DNA from 3 places in the Pantoea sp. NSTU24 genome. Region 2 is predicted to be linked to each of the others. Evidence: riboswitches for the same ligand, from Rfam matches in the RefSeq annotation. Region 2 holds a riboswitch; each other region holds the start of a gene.
The links. A riboswitch is a leader RNA that binds a small molecule or an ion and turns the genes downstream of it on or off. The one in region 2 is predicted to bind thiamine pyrophosphate.
Positions count from the first base shown of each region.

Region 1: it holds a riboswitch for thiamine pyrophosphate, as region 2 does, so the genes downstream of both, thiB (thiamine ABC transporter substrate binding subunit) here and ACLHDD_RS20165 (TenA family protein) in region 2, are expected to answer to the same signal.
Region 3: it holds a riboswitch for thiamine pyrophosphate, as region 2 does, so the genes downstream of both, thiC (phosphomethylpyrimidine synthase ThiC) here and ACLHDD_RS20165 (TenA family protein) in region 2, are expected to answer to the same signal.

Region 1 is NZ_JBKIWZ010000001.1:64,179-71,241, reverse strand. It holds gene ACLHDD_RS00285 (MFS transporter) at 1-312, opposite strand, end outside; gene sgrR (HTH-type transcriptional regulator SgrR) at 565-2,232, shown strand; TPP riboswitch at 2,268-2,370, shown strand; gene thiB (thiamine ABC transporter substrate binding subunit) at 2,417-3,403, shown strand; gene thiP (thiamine/thiamine pyrophosphate ABC transporter permease ThiP) at 3,379-4,989, shown strand; gene thiQ (thiamine ABC transporter ATP-binding protein ThiQ) at 4,973-5,674, shown strand; gene ACLHDD_RS00260 (DedA family protein) at 5,680-6,444, opposite strand; gene polB (DNA polymerase II) at 6,620-7,063, shown strand, end outside.
Region 2 is NZ_JBKIWZ010000003.1:344,609-351,671, forward strand. It holds gene ascF (PTS cellobiose/arbutin/salicin transporter subunit IIBC) at 1-980, shown strand, start outside; gene ACLHDD_RS20160 (6-phospho-beta-glucosidase) at 1,019-2,449, shown strand; TPP riboswitch at 2,551-2,653, shown strand; gene ACLHDD_RS20165 (TenA family protein) at 2,724-3,413, shown strand; gene ACLHDD_RS20170 (ABC transporter ATP-binding protein) at 3,410-4,150, shown strand; gene ACLHDD_RS20175 (ABC transporter permease) at 4,147-4,908, shown strand; gene ACLHDD_RS20180 (ABC transporter substrate-binding protein) at 4,932-5,867, shown strand; gene ACLHDD_RS20185 (sensor domain-containing phosphodiesterase) at 5,901-7,063, opposite strand, start outside.
Region 3 is NZ_JBKIWZ010000001.1:3,480,010-3,487,072, reverse strand. It holds gene ACLHDD_RS16565 (YjaG family protein) at 108-698, opposite strand; gene nfi (deoxyribonuclease V) at 762-1,430, opposite strand; gene hemE (uroporphyrinogen decarboxylase) at 1,433-2,500, opposite strand; gene nudC (NAD(+) diphosphatase) at 2,541-3,311, opposite strand; gene rsd (sigma D regulator) at 3,401-3,907, shown strand; TPP riboswitch at 4,058-4,158, shown strand; gene thiC (phosphomethylpyrimidine synthase ThiC) at 4,246-6,168, shown strand; gene thiE (thiamine phosphate synthase) at 6,171-6,797, shown strand; gene ACLHDD_RS16530 (PLP-dependent aminotransferase family protein) at 6,987-7,063, opposite strand, start outside.

The DNA.
Region 1 (7,063 bases), on a different contig from region 2:
CAGATAGTGTCGGGTAAAGGCGAACAGCAGCGCATTGGCCAGCGCCATCAGGCAGCAGAAGAGAATGATATGACGCCGGTCGCCTACGCTGTCTGAGCGCTTTGCCACCAGCATACTCACCACGATCCCGGCCACCGCATTGATGGTAAAGAACAGGCCGACCCAGAAGGGGCGCGCCTGCACCTCGCGCGTCAGAAACAGGCTGAGGGTCGGTGCCTGCAATGCACCGGCCACGCCCAGCATGAAAGAGGCGACCATAAAAGCGAGGTAAACCGGATTGATGCGGCGCTGCCGCGTTAACAGCGATTTCATAGCGAAATCCCTTTCAGGACAAACGGGGGAAAAAAGAAGGGTAGACGATACCGTGCAACATGAAAAAAGCCAGCAGAGATCCTCTGCCGGCGGTGAAAATGCACCCTACTCAGAAAAGCACGTCGCTGAAGCGCGGCGTGAGGGTCGAACGCCATTCCCTGCGGAATGCCTCCCGCTCTTCCCATTGCACAAAGTTTGCTCTTAAAATAGGGCAGGAAAAACAGAGCGCTTTTCAGCGGGAGTTCCCCTTTTATGTCCTCATCACGTCTGAAACAGCAGTTCATCCGCCTGTGGCAGAGCTGTCAGGGGCAGACGCAGGCGATCACCCTCAGCGAACTGGCCGACAGGCTGCATTGCTCACGCCGCCACATGCGTAACCTGCTTAACCGGATGCAGGCTGCGGGCTGGCTAATCTGGCAGGCTGAGGCCGGTCGCGGCAAACGCTCGGTGCTCACCTTCTGCTACACCGGGCTGGCTTTACAGCAGCAGCGCGCCGAGGATCTGCTGGATCAGGATCGTATCGATCAACTGGTTCAGCTGGTCGGGGACAAGAATCAGGTGCGCCAGATGATCGGCGCGCATCTGGGCCGCAGCTTCCGCCAGGGCAAGCATATCCTGCGGGTGCTCTACTATCGGCCACTGCTCAACCTGCTGCCTGGCTCACCGCTGCGGCGCTCGGAAACCCATATTGCGCGCCAGATCTTCAATGGCCTGACGCGAATAAATGAGGAAAACGGGGAAGCCGAGCCGGACATTGCCCATCACTGGCAGCAGACCTCGCCGCTTCACTGGCGTTTCTTTCTGCGCCCGGCAATTCGTTTCCATCACGGCAGAGAGCTGGAGATGGAGGATGTGCTGGCCACGCTGGCGCGTCAGCGCCCGCACCCGCTCTTCGCCCATATTGCAGAGATCGCCTCGCCCGCTCCCTGGACGCTCGACATCCACTTAAGCCAGCCCGACGCGTGGCTGCCCTGGCTGCTCGGCAGCGTGAGTGCAATGATCCTGCCACGCGAATGGCCCACCCTGCCCGACTTTGCCCGCCAGCCGGTGGGCACCGGCCCCTACCGGGTGATCCGCAATCAGGCGAGTCAGCTGAAGATTGAAGCTTTTGATGACTACTTTGGTTTTCGCGCCCTGATTGATGATGTCTCTATCTGGGTGCTGCCCGACATCAGCGATGAGCTGGTCTACGCCGGTGTCCGTCTGCAGGGCGACAGGGGGAGCACTGATGAGGTTCAGGAAGAGAGCCGTCTGGAGGAAGGGTGCTACTACCTGCTGTTCGACCAGCGTTCCGCGCTGGGCCGTAATGCGGCGGTCCGGCGCTGGGTGAGCTATCTGTTTAACCCCATCGCCCTGCTCAACCACGCGGGCGTCGGGTATCAGCGCTACTGGTTCCCGGCCTACGGCCTGCTGCCGCGCTGGCATCACCGCCGCGACCTGAAGCCGGTCGAAAAACCGTCCGGCCTGACCCACCTGACGCTGACCTGGTACAGCCAGCACGTCGAGCATGAGGGTATCGCCAATGCACTGCGGCCGCTGCTGGCTCAGCATGGCGTGACACTGGTGACCCGCGAGATCGACTACGAAAGCTGGTATCAGGGCCAGGCGGAAAGTGACATCTGGCTCGGCAGCGTGAACTTCACCCTGCCACTGAACTATTCGCTGTTTGCACAGCTGTATGAGGTCCCGCTGCTGCACCACTGCCTGCCCATCGACTGGCATGGGGAAGCCGCGCGCTGGCGCGAAAAAACGCTGCCACTGGCCGAATGGAGCAAGCAGTTAGTCGAGGAAGCAGGTCTGCATCCGTTGTTTCACCACTGGCTGCTGCTGGAAGGCCAGCGCAGTATGCGTGGCGTCCGGATGAATACGCTGGGCTGGTTCGATTTTAAATCGGCCTGGTTCGCGCCACCGGCGCTGTAACGCTTTCGCCACGCCGCTGAAATGACTAGAATGTGGCGTTCTCAACGGGGTGCCGCCTGCCACCAGCAAGCAGCTGAGAGAGACCCGTCGAACCTGATTCGGTTAATACCGACGTAGGGATTTGAGAGGCCTCAGTGCTCAGATCCTTTGCGACTCATCCCCTATTCTCCTGAAGGAGCGCAAAGTGTTAAACAAAGTTCTGCCGGTCCTGTTGTTACTCTCCGCCCCCGTTCTGGCGGCTAAGCCGGTGCTCACGGTCTATACCTATGACTCTTTCTCGGCCGACTGGGGCCCTGGCCCGGCAGTAAAAAAAGCCTTTGAAGCCCGCTGCAACTGCGAACTGAAATTTGTCACGCTGGAAGATGGCGTCTCGCTGCTGAACCGCGTGCGGATGGAAGGTAAAAACAGCAAGGCGGATGTGGTGCTGGGACTGGACAACAATCTGGTCCAGGCGGCGCAGAAAACCGGCCTGTTCGCCAGAAGTCAGGTCGACACCGCCAGATTAACCCTGCCTGGTGGCTGGCATGACACGACCTTCATTCCCTTCGACTATGGCTACTTCGCTTTTGTCTATGACAAAACCCGGCTGAAAAACCCGCCGAAAAGCCTGAAAGAGCTGGTCGACAGCCCGCAGAAGTGGCGGGTTATCTACGAAGATCCCCGCACCAGCACACCGGGTTTAGGTCTGCTGCTCTGGATGCAGAAAGTCTATGGTGATCAGGCACCGCAGGCGTGGCAGAAGCTGGCGCAGAAAACCGTGACGGTGACTAAAGGCTGGAGTGAAGCCTATGGCCTGTTCCTGAAAGGGGAAAGCGATCTGGTGCTGAGCTACACCACGTCACCGGCTTATCACATTATCGAAGAGAAGAAAGAGAATTATGCGGCCGCCCCGTTTGCCGAAGGCCACTATCTGCAGGTCGAAGTCGCCGCGCAGTTAGCCAGCAGCAAACAGCCCGAGCTGGCGCAGCAGTTCATGACGTTTATGGTCTCCCCCGACTTCCAGCACACCATTCCAACCGGCAACTGGATGTACCCGGTGACCGCCACACCGCTGCCAGCCGGTTTTAACGCCCTGACGGTGCCCGCCACTGCGCTGCAGTTCTCGCCGGAAGAGGTCGCCAGCCAGCGCGCCAGCTGGATTAGCCAGTGGCAACGCGCAGTCAGTCGCTGATGCCGCGCTGGCTGCTACCCGGCTCATTCGCCACGCTGCTGTTAACCCTGGTGGCGTTTCTGGCCTTCGGCGCGCTCTGGCGCGCCGCACCGGAAACCGACCTGCGCAGCGTGCTGCAGGATGATTACCTGCGCCATGTCATCGCGTTCTCATTCGGTCAGGCACTGCTCTCTGCGCTGCTGTCACTGCTGCCCGCCCTGCCGCTGGCACGGGCGCTCTATCGTCGCCGCTTTCCGGGCCGTCAGCTGTTGCTGCGCCTGTGCGCCATGACCCTGGTGCTGCCGGTGCTGGTGGCGATATTTGGTCTGCTGACGGTTTACGGACGTACCGGCTGGCTGGCGCAGCTCTGCCAGTGGGCCGGGATTGGCTATCACTTCTCGCCTTATGGGCTGTCAGGCATTCTGCTGGCGCACGTCTTCTTTAACCTGCCGCTGGCGACGCGTCTGCTGCTGCAGGCGCTGGAGCAGATCCCGGCGGAGCAGCGTCAGCTGACGGCTCAGCTCGGCCTGCGCGGCTGGCATCAGTTTCGTCTGCTGGAGTGGCCGTGGCTGCGGCGTCAGCTGCTGCCTGCCGGGGCGCTGATTTTTATGCTCTGTTTTGCCAGCTTTGCCACCGTGCTGTCGCTGGGCGGCGGTCCGCAGGCGACCACCATCGAACTGGCCATCTTCCAGGCTCTGAGTTATGACTATGATCCCGGCCGCGCCGCCCTGCTGGCAATGATCCAGCTCGGCTGCTGCCTGACGCTGGTGCTGCTCAGTCAGCGCTTCAGCAAGGCGATTCCCGCCGGAAGCAGCCAGCTCAGCGGCTGGCGCGATCCGCAGGATTCGCGTGCGGCACAGCTGATTGATGCGCTGCTGATCCTGCTGGCGCTGCTCCTGCTGCTGCCCCCGCTGGCGGCGGTGGTCGTCGAGGGTCTGCACGGCGGCATACGGGGTGCGCTGGCGCAGCCAGCACTCTGGCAGGCGACCTTCACCTCGCTGCGAATCGCCACGGGCGCGGGGCTGCTCTGCGTGGTGCTGACGATGATGCTGCTGTGGAGCAGCCGCGAGCTGCGGCTGCGTCAGCGTCCGATGGCCGCACAGCTGATCGACACCAGCGGCATGCTGATCCTGGCGATGCCCGGCATTGTCCTCGCCACCGGCTTTTTCCTGCTGTTCAACACCACGATCGGCCTGCCCGACTCGGCAGAGGGGCTGGTGATCTTTACCAATGCGCTGATTGCCATTCCTTATGCCATGAAAGTGCTGGAAAACCCGATGCGGGATGTCGCGGAGCGTTATGGCAGACTCTGTGATTCGCTGGCTATCCACGGCTGGAACCGGCTGCGGCTGATTGAGCTGCGGGCGCTGAAGCGTCCGCTGGCGCAGGCGCTGGCCTTTGCCTGCGTCCTGTCGGTGGGCGATTTTGGCGTGGTGGCGCTATTTGGTAGTGCCGACTTCCACACGCTGCCGTTTTACCTTTATCAGCAGATAGGGGCCTATCGCGGCGCGGATGGTGCAGTCACTGCCCTGTTGCTGCTGCTGCTCTGCCTGTTGCTGTTCACGCTAATGGAAAAATTGCCAGGTCGCCATGCTGACTCTCGATAACCTTACCTACCTCTATCAGCATCTGCCGATGCGCTTCAGCCTTCATGCCGCACGCGGCGAGCGCATCGCCATTCTCGGCCCCAGCGGCGCGGGTAAAAGCACCCTGCTGAGCCTGATCGCCGGTTTCCTGTCGGTGAACCAGGGCTCCCTGATTATCGAGGGCCAGGATCATACGCACAGCGTCCCGGCCAGACGACCGGTGTCGATGCTGTTTCAGGAAAATAACCTCTTTCCGCACCTCAGCGTGCAGCAGAATATGGGGCTGGGGCTGCATCCGGGATTGAAGCTTACGGCACAGCAGCGTCAGGAACTGGTCACGCTGGCCGCGCAGGTGGGCCTGGGCGATCTGCTGACGCGTCTGCCAGGCGAACTGTCGGGCGGCCAGCGACAGCGGGTCGCGCTGGCCCGCTGCCTGCTGCGGAATCGGCCAGTGCTGCTGCTGGATGAGCCTTTCTCGGCGCTCGATCCGGCATTGCGTGGAGAGATGCTCCAGCTGGTGCGTTCGGTATGCGACGCGCGTGGCATCACCCTGCTGATGGTGTCGCACAGTCTGGAAGATGCACAGCAGATTGCCGCACGCAGCGTGGTGATCGTGGATGGCCGGGTTTACTGGGATGGCGAAACCCGACAGCTGCTGTCGGGCGAGACGCGGGAAGCCGATGTCCTCGGTATCCCGCGTCGTTAAGCCGGTCAGGCGATAAAGACCTGCCACAGCAGATGGCGGAAAACCGGCATCATCGGATGGAACTGGATGCCGACGAACGCTGCTACGGCGACGATCAGCCCCAGCGGGCCTGCCCAGCGCAGACGTTCCGGCGGCAGCCAGGCGGTAGCCCAGTCGCGGCTTTTGCCGCTGCGCCACCAGCGCCAGCATAACCAGCCGCCCAGCCAGATCAGCAGTGCAGCCCCCAGCAACAGCCACTTAAAGCTGCCGCCCTGCGCGGCCTTTGGCACATCAATCGCCACGCCCGCCAGAATGCCGGGCAGCAGATAGAGCGGTGGCCAGAGGATGCAGCCGATGATGTTCGGCGGCAGGAACTTACGTACCGGCAGCTCCAGCATGCCAGCTGCCAGTGGGATCAGCGGCCGCGTCGGCCCCACAAAGCGCCCGACCAGGATGGTAAACATGCTGTGCTGATGCAGGGCGTGCTCGGTTTTATCCAGCAGCCCCGTGTACTTCTGCAGATATTTCCAGCGGTGCAGCGGCCCCTGGAATTTCCAGCCGATACCGTAGGACACCCAGTCACCAATCAGACAGCCCGCAAAGCCCGCAGCCCAGGCCGGATAGAGGCCAAGCTCGCCGCTGCCGACCAGCGCGCCCAGGCTGGCCATCATTACCGTGCCTGGCAGCAACAGCCCGACCAGCGCCAGCGACTCCAGAAACGTCACCAGCGCAACGGCAAACAGCGCCCATTCCAGGGACTGTGTAATCAGTTGTTGAATCCAGGCTTCCATAATCATCCTTAGCAAAAGCAGAAGGCTGGATTGTCCTGAGCCAGCCACACAGCGTCAAGGCAAGAATTGTAGGGCAATGTTGACAAAAGCCAGCTGCGGGAACTGTATAAATATCCATGGTATACTTAACGGGTTTTCTCATCCCTGAAATGCTGAGTCCGGAGAACTGCTGATGATGCCCCGCGCAGGTTTTGTGCTCACCCGCCACTGGCGCGACAGCCCGCATGGCACGGAAATTATCCTCTGGCTCGCCACCGATGCGGGCCCGCAGCGCGTAGTGCTGCCGGTGCAGGAGTCCGTGGCCTTTATTCCTGAGGTGTTTCAGGTGCAGGTGCGCGCGTTACTCCAGGATGAACGTCAGTTTCGGATTCAGTCGCTGGCGCTGAAAGATTTCCGTCGCCGCCCGGTTTTCGGCCTCTACTGCCCGCAGAACCGGCAGCTTCAGCGCATTGAAAAACGGCTGCGCGAACAGGGCATTCCGGTCTATGAGGCGGACATCCGCCCACCGGATCGCTATCTGATGGAACGTTTTATCACCGCGCCCGTCTGGTTTGATGGCGAACAGCAGGGTGACAGCGTGGTGAATGCGCGGCTCAAGCCGCATCCCGACTATCGCCCG
Region 2 (7,063 bases):
TTTTCTTCCTGCCCGTCATGGTGGCGGCCTCGGCAGCACTGAAATTCAAAACCAACATGTCGCTGGCGATCGCGATTGCCGGTGTGCTGGTTCATCCCACCTTTATCGATCTGATGGCGAAAGCCGCGCAGGGGCAGCCGGTAGAGTTTGCCCTGATTCCGGTGACAGCGGTGAAATACACCTACACCGTCATCCCGGCACTGGTGATGACCTGGATCCTGTCGCACATTGAGCGCGGCGTGGACCGCATCACGCCTGCCGTGACGAAAAACTTCCTGAAACCGATGCTGATTGTGCTGATTGCCGCGCCCATCGCCATTGTGCTGATTGGCCCGATTGGCATCTGGATCGGCAGCGGCATCTCTGCACTGGTCTATACCGTTCATGACTATCTTGGCTGGCTTTCTGTGGCCATCATGGGGGCGATCTGGCCGCTGCTGGTGATGACCGGGATGCACCGGGTCTTTACGCCAACCATCATCCAGACCATTGCTGAAACCGGAAAAGAGGGCATGGTGATGCCGTCTGAGATTGGCGCCAACCTGTCACTGGGTGGGTCGTCCCTGGCGGTGGCGTTTCGCACTAAAAACCGCGAACTGCGCCAGACCGCGCTGGCCGCAGCGGCCTCCGCAATTGTGGCGGGCATTTCAGAACCTGCACTGTATGGTGTGGCGGTTCGTCTGAAGCGACCACTGATCGCCTGCCTCATCAGCGGATTTATCTGCGGTGCCGTCGCGGGAATTGGCGGGCTGGCCAGTCATTCAATGGCCTCACCTGGCCTCTTTACCAGCGTCCAGTTTTTTGATCCTGCCAATCCGATGACGATCGTCTGGGTCGGCGCGGTAATGATTCTGTCCGTCGTGCTGTCATTTGTTCTGACGCTGTTACTGGGCTTCGAGGATATTCCGGAGACGGAACCGCAGCCCGCATCGCAGACCTCGCCCGTGACTGAACGTACTAACGCAATTAGCAGCCATTAAAGGAACCGGTCAACGCGACCAGAAAAAAAGAGGATTGCATGTCTGAATCAAGGTTTCCGCAAGGATTTTTATGGGGTGGCGCGCTGGCCGCGAACCAGAGTGAAGGTGGCTTTCGCGAGAGCGGAAAAGGCTTAACTACTGTTGATATGATCCCACATGGTCCGCACCGTATGCCGGTCAAGCTGGGGCTGGAAAAGCGATTTACCCTGCGTGACGATGAGTTCTATCCCAGCCATGAGGCTATCGATTTCTATCATCGCTACCGGGAAGATATTGCGCTGATGGCAGAGATGGGGTTCAGCGTGTTCCGTACCTCCATTGCCTGGAGTCGGCTCTATCCGAATGGAGATGAGCTGACGCCTGCCCCGGCTGGCATCGCCTTCTACCGTGCGGTGTTTGAGGAGTGCCGCAAATACGGTATCGAACCGCTGGTCACGCTCTGCCATTTTGATGTGCCGATGCATCTGGTCACCGAATATGGCTCATGGCGCAACAGGAAGATGGTCGACTTCTTCGCCCGCTACGCCCGCAGCTGCTTTGAAGCGTTTGATGGTCTGGTGAAGTACTGGCTGACCTTCAACGAGATTAATATTCTGCTGCACAGTCCGTTCTCTGGTGCAGGCTTAGTGTTTGAACCCGGTGAGAATAAGGAGCAGGTTAAGTATCAGGCGGCGCATCATGAGCTGGTCGCCAGCGCCCTGGTGACGCGCATCGCGCATGAGGTGAACCCGGCGAATCAGGTCGGCTGCATGCTGGCAGGCGGGAACTTCTACCCGTGGTCCAGCAAACCAGAAGATGTCTGGGCGGCGCTGGAAAAGGATCGTGAGAACCTCTTCTTTATCGACGTGCAGGCACGGGGCGCGTATCCCGCTTATGCCGCCCGCCTGTTCCGGGAAAAGGGGATTACGCTTGAGATCGCCGACGGGGATGATGAGATCCTGAAAAACAGCGTCGATTTTGTCTCGTTCAGCTATTACGCCTCACGCTGCGCCTCGGCAGAAATGAATGAGCAAAACAGCAGCGCCGCCAATGTGGTGAAATCCCTGACTAACCCACACGTGCCGCGCAGCGAATGGGGTTGGGGCATCGATCCACTCGGCTTACGCATCACCATGAATATGATGTATGACCGCTATCAGAAGCCGCTGTTCCTGGTGGAAAATGGTCTGGGCGCGCGCGATGAGATCGATGATAACGGCGAGATCAATGACGATTACCGCATCAGCTATCTTCGTGAACATATCCGCGCGATGGGTGATGCCATTGAAGATGGCGTGCCGGTGCTGGGCTACACCAGCTGGGGCTGCATCGATCTGGTGGCGGCCTCAACCGGAGAGATGAGCAAGCGCTATGGCTTTGTTTATGTTGACCGCGACGATCGCGGAAACGGCACGCTGGCGCGCATGCGTAAAAAGTCATTCTGGTGGTACAAAAAAGTGATCGCCAGCAACGGCACCGATCTTGAGTGACACCGTCACACAGGGCCGGTAATGTGCCCGTCAGCAGCAGTGGCAGAGACGCTCAACGGCCTCTCTGCCGATTGTGCTCTGGCAGAAATTATCGTATAACCACTGTCTCCGAGGGGTGTCCTGTAACGGGCTGAGATGGCGTAAGCCGAACCCTTTGAACCTGATCTGGGTCATGCCAGCGAAGGGACGGGTCGGCAGATTCTTCTGTCTTATCTCCTGCATTATCCCCTGTTCCAGACCGTATGCCCGGATCTCCCTGACAACCGGAGATCCTATGTCACGTCCGCTTTTCGATACCGGCTTTTATGGCCGTCTGCGCCAGCAGGCGGGTCCCCACTGGCACGCCTATGTTGCGCATGACTTCGTGCAGCAACTCGGCCAGGGTACGCTGCCCGCCGCCGCTTTCCGGCATTATCTGGTGCAGGACTACCAGTTTCTGCTGCACTTTGCCCGCGCCTGGGGCCTGCTGATCAGCAAACTCACCGATCCAGACGCGCTGCGTCATGCGACCACCTCACTTAATGCCATCATCAATGAACTGCCGTTGCACCAGACTTACTGCCGGCAATGGGGCATCAGCGAAACCGATATGGCCGCAGAACCTGAAGCAATGGACACGCTGAACTACACCCGCTATGTGCTGGATGTCGGCCACACCGGCGATGCGCTGGCGTTGATGCCCTGCGTCGCCGGTTATGCCGAGATCGGCCTGAACCTGCTGCACGACCCATCTACCCGCTTTGAAGGTAATCCTTATGCGGCGTGGATAGAGAACTACGGCGATAAAAGCTATCTGACGGGCGTTCGCCGCTCGCTCTCCCTGTTTGAACGGCTGGCGCATGAGTGCGCCGGTGAAGCACGATTTGATCAGCTGACGGACATTTTCACCACAGCGACCCGGCTGGAATCGGCTTTCTGGCAGATGGGGCTGAATCAGGTGACCAGCCTGGAGAATGACGCATGAGGATCACGACCCTGCCTGCCGCACCGGGGATTCTGGTGCGTCAGCTCACCCTGAATTTCGGGCTGCAGCCGCTCTTCAGTCAGCTTGATCTGGAAATTGCAGGCGGAAAAATCACCGCGCTGCTCGGGGCCAGCGGCGTCGGTAAAAGCAGCCTGATGCGGGTCATTGCCGGACTGACACCACCCGTCGCCGGAGAAGTCAGCGGCAGCGATGGGCTGCCGCTGACCGGCCGCATCGCCTGGATGGGGCAGCAGGATCTGCTCTATCCCTGGCTGACGATAGAACAGAATGTCTGCCTTGCCAGCCGTCTGCGCGGGGAAAAGGCTGACCCCGGCCGGGCGCGGCATCTTCTTGCGCAGGTCGGGCTGAGCCACTGCGCCCGCGCACGGCCTGCGACGCTCTCCGGTGGGATGCGGCAGCGGGCGGCACTGGCGCGTACGCTCTATACCCGTCAGCCCGTCGTTCTGATGGACGAGCCCTTCTCGGCGCTGGATGCCCTGACCCGCAGTCAGATTCAGACGCTGGCCGCAGAGGTGCTGGCCGATCATACGGTCCTGCTGATTACTCATGATGTGGCGGAAGCCTGCCGGCTCGCGCACCATTGTCTGGTCATCGGTCCGGCGGGCGTTGAAGCCTGCCCGCCTCTACCGGGAGAGCCGCCCCGCGCCGCCGATGACCTCCATGTTATCCGGAGTCAGGCCACACTGCTGAAACAGCTGAGCAGGGTAGCCGGATGAGATTACAGGCAGGCTTTAACGGCTTTCGCCGTATCCTGATGATCGCCGCCGGGCTGATTGCAGTGTGGTGGCTTGCCACACTGACCGCTGTTCCGGCCTTTCTGCTGCCCTCACCCGCCTCGGTCGCCGCCGCGCTGTGGCAGAACGCGGACTACCTGATGCATCACACGCTGATCACCCTGTCCGAGATCCTCAGCGGCATGGTTGCCGGCGTACTGCTGGGTGGCGCACTGGCGCTGGGCATGACCTTTTCGCCGGGGCTGCGGCGCTGGATGATGCCGCTGGTGATCATCAGCCAGGCGATCCCGGTCTTTGCCCTGGCTCCATTGCTGGTGCTCTGGTTTGGCTTCGGCATGGGAGCAAAAGTCGCAATGGCGATTCTGGTGATCTTCTTTCCCGTAACCGCCACCTTTTCTGATGGCCTGCGTCGCGTCACACCTGGCTACCTCGATCTGGCTCGCACCCTGGGCGCGTCACAGGCCACGCAGGTGTGGCATGTCCGGCTGCCCGCCGCGCTGCCTGCGCTGGGCTCCGGCCTGCGTATGGCTGCAGCGGTCGCGCCCATTGGTGCCATCATCGGCGAATGGGTCGGTTCAGCCGAAGGGCTGGGATACGTGATGCTGAACGCTAATGCCCGGATGCAGAGTGACCTCTGTTTCGCTGCCCTGTTTATTCTGGTGCTGATGACGCTGGCCCTGTGGCTGACGCTCGACCGTCTGCTGCGCCGCCTGATCGCCTGGGCACCGGAAACCCCCTGATGACCTCACTGATGAGAAACGCTATGACAAAAATGCCCTTGTTTATTCTGCTAATCAGCGCCTCCCTCGCCGCCCGGGCGCAGACGATGGAAAAAATGACCCTGGTGCTCGACTGGTATATCAATCCCGATCACGCCCCGCTGCTGGTGGCTCAGCAGAGCGGTGCCTTTGCCGCAGAGGGGCTGGAGGTGACGATGATCCCGCCCTCCGACCCTGCGCTGCCGCCGCGTCTGGTGGCCGCGAAGCAGGCTGACCTCGCCATCACCTATCAGCCGCAGTTGCACTTCTTTGCCGATCAGGGCCTGCCGCTGATGCGGGTCGGTACGCTGGTCGATACGCCCCTGAATACCCTGATGACGCTGGATAAATCCATCCGGCAGCCGGGCGATCTGAAAGGCAAGCGCATCGGTTACTCCGTCAGCGGCATCGAGCAGGCAACGCTGGCCACCATGCTGGCCCACAACGGGGTGAGCAGTGACCAGGTTAAACTGGTTAACGTCAACTTTCAGCTGACCAGTGCCCTGCTGACCGGCCAGGTGGATGCGGTCATCGGCGGCTATCGCAATATTGAAGCGCTGGAACTGAAACAGCAGGGTAAAGATCCGGTGGTTTTTAACATCGAGGATTATGGGGTGCCGGCTTATGATGAACTGATTATTGTCGCTAACCGTGAAGATGCGCATGCAGAGAAAATCCAGAAATTTCTGCGCGCGCTAAAGAAGGGGAATGCTGAGCTGCAGGCTCATCCTGAAGAGAGCTGGCTGGCGTTTGCCCGCCTGCATCCGGAGCTGAATACACCGCTGAATCATGAGGCCTGGCGCGCCACCCTGCCGCGGTTCGCTGTCAACCCGGCAAAACTGGATCGCGCTCGCTATCAGGCCTATGAGCAGTTTTTGTTTGATAACAAACTGATCAAAAAAATCACGCCGGTTGAGCATTATGCCACCGGCAGTGAGTGAGTAATTCGCCCGCAGCCCGCGCTGCGGGCGAATTTATGCGTGTGACTTCGGCTGGAGCCAGTGCTCGATGTCGCTGGCGGGCAGCGGTTTTGAGAAGAAGTAGCCCTGGATTTGATCGCAGCCGTAGGTTTTCAGCAACGCCAGCGTGGACTCGGACTCGACACCTTCCGCGAGCACGGTATAGTTCAGCTCTTTCAGCATATTAATGATGCATCTGACGATGACTTTTGACGCCTCATCATCACTCATCCGCGTGATCAGGGAACGATCGATTTTAATCACATCCAGCGGGATATCCTGCAGATAGCTGATGTTGCTGTAACCGACGCCGAAATCGTCCAGCGAGATGACAAAACCGTGCGATTTCAGCGCGGTCAGCCCGTCGATTCCCACGTTGCTGCGGGTGATCAGCTCATTCTCCAGACATTCGATGCCCAGAATGGCATTCGGCAACTGCACTGCGGCGAGTTTTGCCACCAGCCGATCGGCAAAATCGGGACGGGCGAAGTCACGCTCGCTGACGTTGATCGAAACCGGGATCAGATTGTATTCGCTTTTCCAGCGCGCCAGCTGTTCAATCGTATGGTCGATAACCCAGTTCGTCAGATCGGAAATCAGGTTGGTTTTACCCGCTAATGGAACAAATTCTGAAGGAAAAAGTTCACCGCGCTCAGGATGATTCCAGCGGATCAGCGCTTCCAGGCCAACTGTCTTACCGGTTCTGAGGCAAACTTTGGGCTGCCAGACAAGATAAAGCTCTTCATCTCTCTTCAGCGCCTGAGCCAGGTCATTCATGATGATGAAATCATCATTGCGTCGGGTGTCATAACTTTCGTCAAATGACATGGCGCTGATTTCTTCATCGATCGCTTCATGCAGCGCACTGACCGCCTGCCGCACCGTTTCGTTAGGATCCATCTGGCCGGGCACGAACTCGGTTTCACCAGCGAAGACATCCAGATCCAGCGTGATATTCTCTGCCAGGTCAGCCTTCATCCCCCTGAACAGGTCAGGAATAGTGTGGGCCGTGTACCGGCCCGAATAAGGCTGGATAAGAGCAAAACGGCCGGGGGCAAAGGTGTAGAGCGTTTCACTATCTGACAGATTCAGGCGTTGTGCCGCCTCCTGTGCCAGCAGCTTCAGCAGTTTTTCCATTGGCGCAATGCCGACCGCACGCGAAAGCTCATAGGCACGAA
Region 3 (7,063 bases), on a different contig from region 2:
ACGCACCGATAGCCACAATTTTCAGCCCCCCAAATGTAGACCAGAGAGGGGGCCGATGTGAAGCCTCCAGGCGCGCTAATTCGGGCCTGAAGTCACGTTTTATCGCCTTACTGCTGGAAATTTATACCGATGTTGCTAATTCCCGCTTCACGCAGGTCAGATCGCAGACCCTTAATCAATTCCAGGTCGCGCTCTTCGCACTCCGCCAGCAGGCGGAAAATCTCCCACTGAAGGTCCCACTCATCAATGACAGCCGGGTTTTCACGCAGCTCTTCGTCGGTCATTTCGCGTCCGGCCTGAGTCATTTCCAGCATGGCCACCGTGGTAATTGAGGTCCTGCTGACTTCAATAGCATGCTCAAGCGTTTCCCCGCTCAGCTGCGCATGAACGACCTCACTCAATGCCACGCAGGCATCGATAGCCGGATAGACGCCGTAAACCTCAAACGCATCACCATCAGGAATGGCGGCTTCAAGTTTTTCCAGCTGGCTGTCGAAGTTAATCTTCGCATCTTTGACCGTCAGGCTTTCCCAGATCAGATCAAGAATACGACGATAGAGCGCCGGTTCGGCAAACTCAGTCTGCTCGCAGAACGCATGATAATTGGGATACATGCGTTCGCACAGGCAGGCCATAAAGGTCAGGTGCTGCCAGCTTTGCAGCTTTGCCAGACGCAGATGAACGGGGTTCTGTAACATAAAGGTGGCTCTTATTCGTTTCGCTGGCCGCAGTGTAACTGCAAAAGCGCAGCACAAACAGTGTTAAAGCGCGTTTTGCCAGCGCTGGAAAGCGGTTCGGTTAGAGGCGACCGCATCCGCCCAGCGTGTCGGTTCCGGCAGACGGTAACCGCGCGTACAGTTTTCGACCCACTGCAGCGCAGTATCCAGGCTGACCCGATGACCGGTGGCGACAAACAGCGGATTGCAGCGTTGCTTGCTGCGCCAGACCCAGCCTATCTGTTCGCCTTTGTCGATCAGCGGCTGACGACTGCCGGGCTGCGCGTCCGGCTCCTCAAAACGGCCACACAGGCGGCGCTTGGCCACCCCAATCGTCGGCACATCCACCAGCAGGCCAAAATGTGAGGCGACGCCGAGCCGTCTGGGATGGGAGATGCCGTGCCCGTCCACAAACAGCAGGTCCGGCTTCTGATCCAGCATCTGCCACGCCGCCATCAGCGCCGGATATTCCCGGAACGAGAGGAAGCCCGGAATGTAGGGCATCGTGGTTTCGATACGGGCGATGCGATGTTCCACCAGCTTCAGTGAGGGATATTCCAGCACGACCATTGCCGCCCGCGTGATCGCGCCTTCCTGCTCGAATCCCACGTCCGCCCCGCCAATAAAGCGGGGCGGCAGCACGTCGAAGTCATCCTCACGCACCACGTCAGCGGCGCGTTGAAGCTGCTCAGCGCGAAGTGCGGCAATATCCATGATTACTCCTGATGCCAGGGACGTGACAGACGGTGTACCGCCTCCACAAAGACGCCGGCATTTTCAGGCGGGACATCCTGATGAATACCGTGCCCCAGATTAAAGACGTGGCCGGTGCCCGCGCCAAAGCGCTCAAGGATACCCGCCACTTCCTGTTCGATACGCTCAGGGGCCGCATAGAGCATTGAGGGGTCCATGTTACCCTGCAGCGCCACTTTGTCGCCTACGCGACGGCGCGCATCATCGATATCGGTGGTCCAGTCGAGACCCAGCGCATCGCAGCCGGTGGCCGCCATCGCTTCCAGCCACTGTCCGCCTCCTTTGGTGAACAGCGTCACCGGCACACGGCGGCCGTCGTTTTCACGCAGCAGGCCATCGACAATTTTGTGCATGTAGTGGAGTGAGAACGCTCGGTAGTCACGACCGGTCAGTACGCCGCCCCAGGTATCAAACACCATGACGGACTGCGCACCAGCGCGGATCTGCGCGTTGAGATAGAGGATGACGCTGTCGGCCAGCTTGTCCAGCATCGCGTGCAGCGTGGCGGGCTCGGCATACATCATCTTCTTGATGCGGGTAAAGGCCTTGCTGCTGCCGCCTTCGACCATATAGGTCGCCAGCGTCCAGGGACTGCCTGAGAAGCCAATCAGCGGCAGGTCGCCGTTGAGATTTTTACGGATGGTGCGAACGGCATTCATCACATAGCCCAGTTCCATTTCCGGATCGGGCACCGGTAAACGCTCAACGTCCGCGCGGCAGGTCACAGGGTTTGCGAAACGCGGGCCTTCACCCGCTTCGAAATAGAGTCCCAGTCCCATCGCATCCGGAATAGTCAGGATGTCACTGAAGAGGATGGCGGCATCCAGCGGATAACGGCGCAGCGGCTGCAGGGTGACTTCACAGGCCAGCTCGGCGTTTTTGCACAGCGACATAAAATCGCCCGCCTGGGCGCGCGTCGCTTTGTACTCCGGCAAATAGCGCCCGGCTTGTCGCATCATCCATACCGGCGTGACATCGACCGGCTGACGTAACAGGGCACGCAAATAACGATCGTTCTTCAGTTCACTCATCTCAACACTCTCTCAATAACAGGCGTGTAGTGTAGCACTTTCACGCTTCCGCGCGGCACAGGGCGACGGTATCTTCAATCAGGCGGCGCGCCACGGTGCCCGGCGGAGGCAGCAGCGGCAAATCGTCGAAACGGAACCAGGCCGCATCCAGCAGCTCTTTACCGTCGTGCTGCAGATCGCCACTCTCATATTCCGCCACAAACGCGGTCATCAGCGATTGCGGGAAGGGCCACGGCTGAGAGGTGACGTAACGAACGTTTTTGATGCGGATATTGCTCTCTTCCATTACCTCACGGGCGACGGCCTGCTCCAGCGTTTCGCCGACTTCGACAAATCCTGCCAGTACGGTATAAACCTTATTGCGATGCCGGGCATGATTCGCCAGCAGAATTTCATCACCGCGACGAATGGCCACAATGATGCAGGGCGCGATCTGCGGATAGTAGCGTTCGCGGCAGTGACTGCACAGACAGGCAAACTCATGTTTGCTGTGATGCATTTCATGCCCGCAGTAGCCGCACCAGCGATGAGAGCGGTAGAACTCTGCCAGCTGCACGCCGCGCCCGGCCAGCTGAAACAGTTCCACATCCTGATCGATCAGCTGCCGCACCGAAAACATATCTGCTGAACGCGGCTCACAAATCAGCCAGACTTTTTCCCCCTGCCACTCGCCGATCGTCCGGGCTTTACTGCCCGTTAAACCAAACTTTTCAGCGTTTCCGTGGGGTAAATCACCTTGTGGCAACCAAAGTTTCTGTTCATGGCTGACAATCCACCATCCAGCGTCTACGCTTGAGATTTCGCATTGCATTTATTTCGTCATCCTTAGCGTCAAATCGCACGCTGAAGCCCTGATGTTAAGTGTGTAGATAAACAACTATAACTCACATGGAGTTAGATATGCTTAACCAGTTAGAAGTCCTGGCTGAACGCGTAGGTGGCAGTAATGAACTGGTCGACTCATGGCTTGAAGCGCGTCGGCAGCTGCTGGTGACCTATTATCACCTCGTCGGTCTTAAACCCAACAAAGAAGCGCTGACGCGTCTGGATGAGCAGGCGCTGGACAACTTCTGTCACGGTCTGGTCGACTACCTTTCTGCAGGTCACTTCAGTATTTATGAGCGCGTCATTAATGAAATGAGTGGTGACAGCCCGATGATTGCTGCCGCGCAGATCTATCCGCCGCTGGAAGCGAATACGGAACGTCTGATGCAGCTGTATGATGGTCACCTGCAGCAGGCAATTGATGATGAGAACTGCATGACTTTCCAGCAGGCGCTGTCTGAAGTGGGTGAAGTGCTGGAAGCCCGCTTTACGCTGGAAGATAAGCTGATTCAGCTCGCGTGGGATAATCAGCTGGCTACGCCGTCAGTGGCCAACGACAGCCAGATCGCCCGTCCGGCATAAGGCCGATTCACATCAGGGGTATTGAGATTATCCGGTAGCCCTTTTATGCTGAACAGGTTCTGAGGCAAAGACGCCAAAGAACTTTTTTATTTGTGCATTGAAATATCACGTTTTTACCGCTGAGGCCGCGCTAAGCGCCCGCGTAAAAACCGCTTCTTGTCGGAGTGCCCAGTCGGGCTGAGACCGTTAATTCGGGATCCGCGGAACCTGATCAGGTTAGAACCTGCGAAGGGAACAAGAGTAATCAGTCACTGTCTGCCAGCCGTTGTACGCTGTCTGTACGCTTACTCCTTCCGAACTCCGGACAAGCATCATTTCCCTTTAACAGGAAGATTGCTATGTCTGATCCTAAAATGACCCGTCGTGAACAACGTGCCCAGGCGCAGGAATTTATCCATTCCCTGCGGGGTGGCAGTGCGTTTCCCCGCTCCCGCCGTATCTGGATAACCGGCAGCCGGGAAGATATTCGCGTTCCGATGCGGGAAATCGCGCTGACGCCGACCCATACCGGCGGCAGCAAAGAAGCGCCACTCTATGAGCAGAATGAAGCCGTACCGGTTTATGACACGGCAGGGCCGTATGGCGATTCCGCCGCACAGATTGACGTGCATCGTGGCCTGGCGAAGCTGCGCGCTGGCTGGATTACTGAACGCGATGACAGTGAACCGCTGAGTCAGAACAGCTCCGGCTATACTCAGCAGCGGCTCGCTGATGAGGGGCTGGACCACCTGCGCTTCGACCAGTTGCCAACGCCGCGACGCGCCCGTGCAGGCCGCCGCGTCACGCAACTGCACTACGCCCGCCGGGGAATCGTCACCCCGGAGATGGAGTTCATCGCCCTGCGGGAAAATATGGGCCGGGATCGCATCCGCGGAGAAGTGCTGCGACAGCAGCATCCGGGCCACAGTTTTGGCGCGCACCTGCCCGCGGCTATCACGCCCGAATTTGTGCGTCAGGAGGTGGCGGCCGGTCGCGCCATTATCCCGGCCAATATCAACCATCCTGAATCGGAACCGATGATCATCGGCCGTAACTTTCTGGTTAAGGTCAACGCCAACATCGGTAATTCCGCCGTGACCTCTTCCATCGAGGAAGAAGTAGAGAAGCTGGTCTGGTCCACCCGCTGGGGGGCCGATACGGTGATGGATCTCTCTACCGGCCGCTATATCCATGAAACGCGCGAATGGATCCTGCGCAACAGCCCGGTGCCCATCGGTACTGTCCCGATTTATCAGGCGCTGGAAAAAGTGAATGGCGTGGCTGAATCACTGAACTGGGCAATCTTCCGGGACACGCTGCTTGAACAGGCGGAACAGGGCGTGGATTACTTCACCATCCATGCGGGCGTTTTGCTGCGCTATGTGCCGATGACGGCAAAGCGGCTGACTGGCATCGTGTCACGCGGCGGATCGATCATGGCGAAATGGTGTCTGTCGCACCATCAGGAGAACTTCCTCTATCAGCATTTCCGGGAAATCTGTGAAATCTGTGCCGCTTATGACGTCTCCCTGTCGCTGGGTGACGGTTTACGTCCGGGTTCAATTCAGGATGCCAATGACGAGGCGCAGTTTGCCGAGCTGCGCACCCTGGGCGAGCTGACCCGCATCGCCTGGGAATATGACGTTCAGGTGATGATTGAAGGACCGGGCCATGTGCCGATGCACATGATCCGCCGCAACATGACTGAACAGCTCGACCTGTGCGATGAAGCCCCCTTCTACACGCTAGGCCCGCTGACCACCGATATCGCGCCCGGCTATGACCATTTCACCTCCGGAATCGGCGCCGCCATGATTGGCTGGTTTGGCTGCGCCATGCTCTGTTACGTCACTCCCAAAGAGCATCTGGGCCTGCCGAACAAGGAGGATGTGAAACAGGGATTGATCACCTATAAAATCGCAGCCCATGCCGCCGATCTGGCGAAAGGGCATCCGGGCGCTCAGATCCGTGATAACGCCATGTCCAAAGCGCGCTTTGAGTTCCGCTGGGAAGACCAGTTCAATCTGGCTCTCGATCCTCAGACCGCCCGGGCGATGCATGATGAAACCCTGCCACAGGAGTCAGGCAAGGTAGCGCACTTCTGCTCGATGTGTGGCCCGAAGTTCTGCTCGATGAAAATTTCCCAGGAGGTGCGCGCATTCGCCGCCCGTCAGGATGCACGCGCCGAGCCTGTCGACGTCGGCATGGCGCAGATGTCAGACCGTTTTCGCCGCCACGGCGGTGAACGCTATCACCCCACCGATGCCCTGAAGGAGGATTAACGATGCCTGCATTTCCTGCTACCGCCCCGCGCCTGGGGCTCTATCCGGTGGTTGACAGCCCCGACTGGATCGCACGCCTGCTGGAGGCGGGCGTCCGCACCATCCAGCTGCGTATAAAAGACCAGCCCGATGCTATCGCTGAGCCCGCCATTGCGCAGGCAATTGCGCTGGGTAAACGCTACGATGCACGCCTGTTTATCAACGATTACTGGGCGCTGGCGATAAAGCATCAGGCCTATGGCGTCCATCTGGGTCAGGAGGATCTGGATGTCGCCGATCTTACGCGCATTCAACAGGCGGGCCTGCGGCTGGGGATCTCGACCCATGATGATGCTGAACTGGATCGTGCTCTGGCGATCCAGCCCTCTTACATCGCGCTGGGCCATGTTTTTCCGACGCAGACCAAAGCGATGCCGTCTGCGCCGCAGGGCATTGCGCAGCTGAAACAGCATCTGGCCCGCCTGACCGACACCCCTGCCGTGGCGATTGGCGGGATCTCGATAGCCCGAGCGCCCGAGGTGCTGGCCACCGGCGTGGGCAGCATTGCGGTGGTAAGCGCGATTACCCATGCGGAGGACTGGCGTGCCGCTACCGCGACGCTGCTGGCGCTGGCGGAAGGTGATGAATAGGCATTTATGGAATCTGTCCTGCAGCGCGACGGCAAAACGGGTAACCCCTGTATGTCTGGCGGGAAACCTGCCGCAGAAGCGACTATTGTCGCTGGCGCATTGTGGTGCAGGATCTTAACGTAGCTGCCGTCAGGTTAAGGTTATCTGACCAGGGCCGGTCCCCTCCTCTTGCCGGCCCTGCTTCTCTGTTCACGATGTCAGCGCGGAGGCAGGGCCTGGCGTCTCATGCTGGCAGGCGATCATCGCGCGCTCAACGGCCGCCCCCA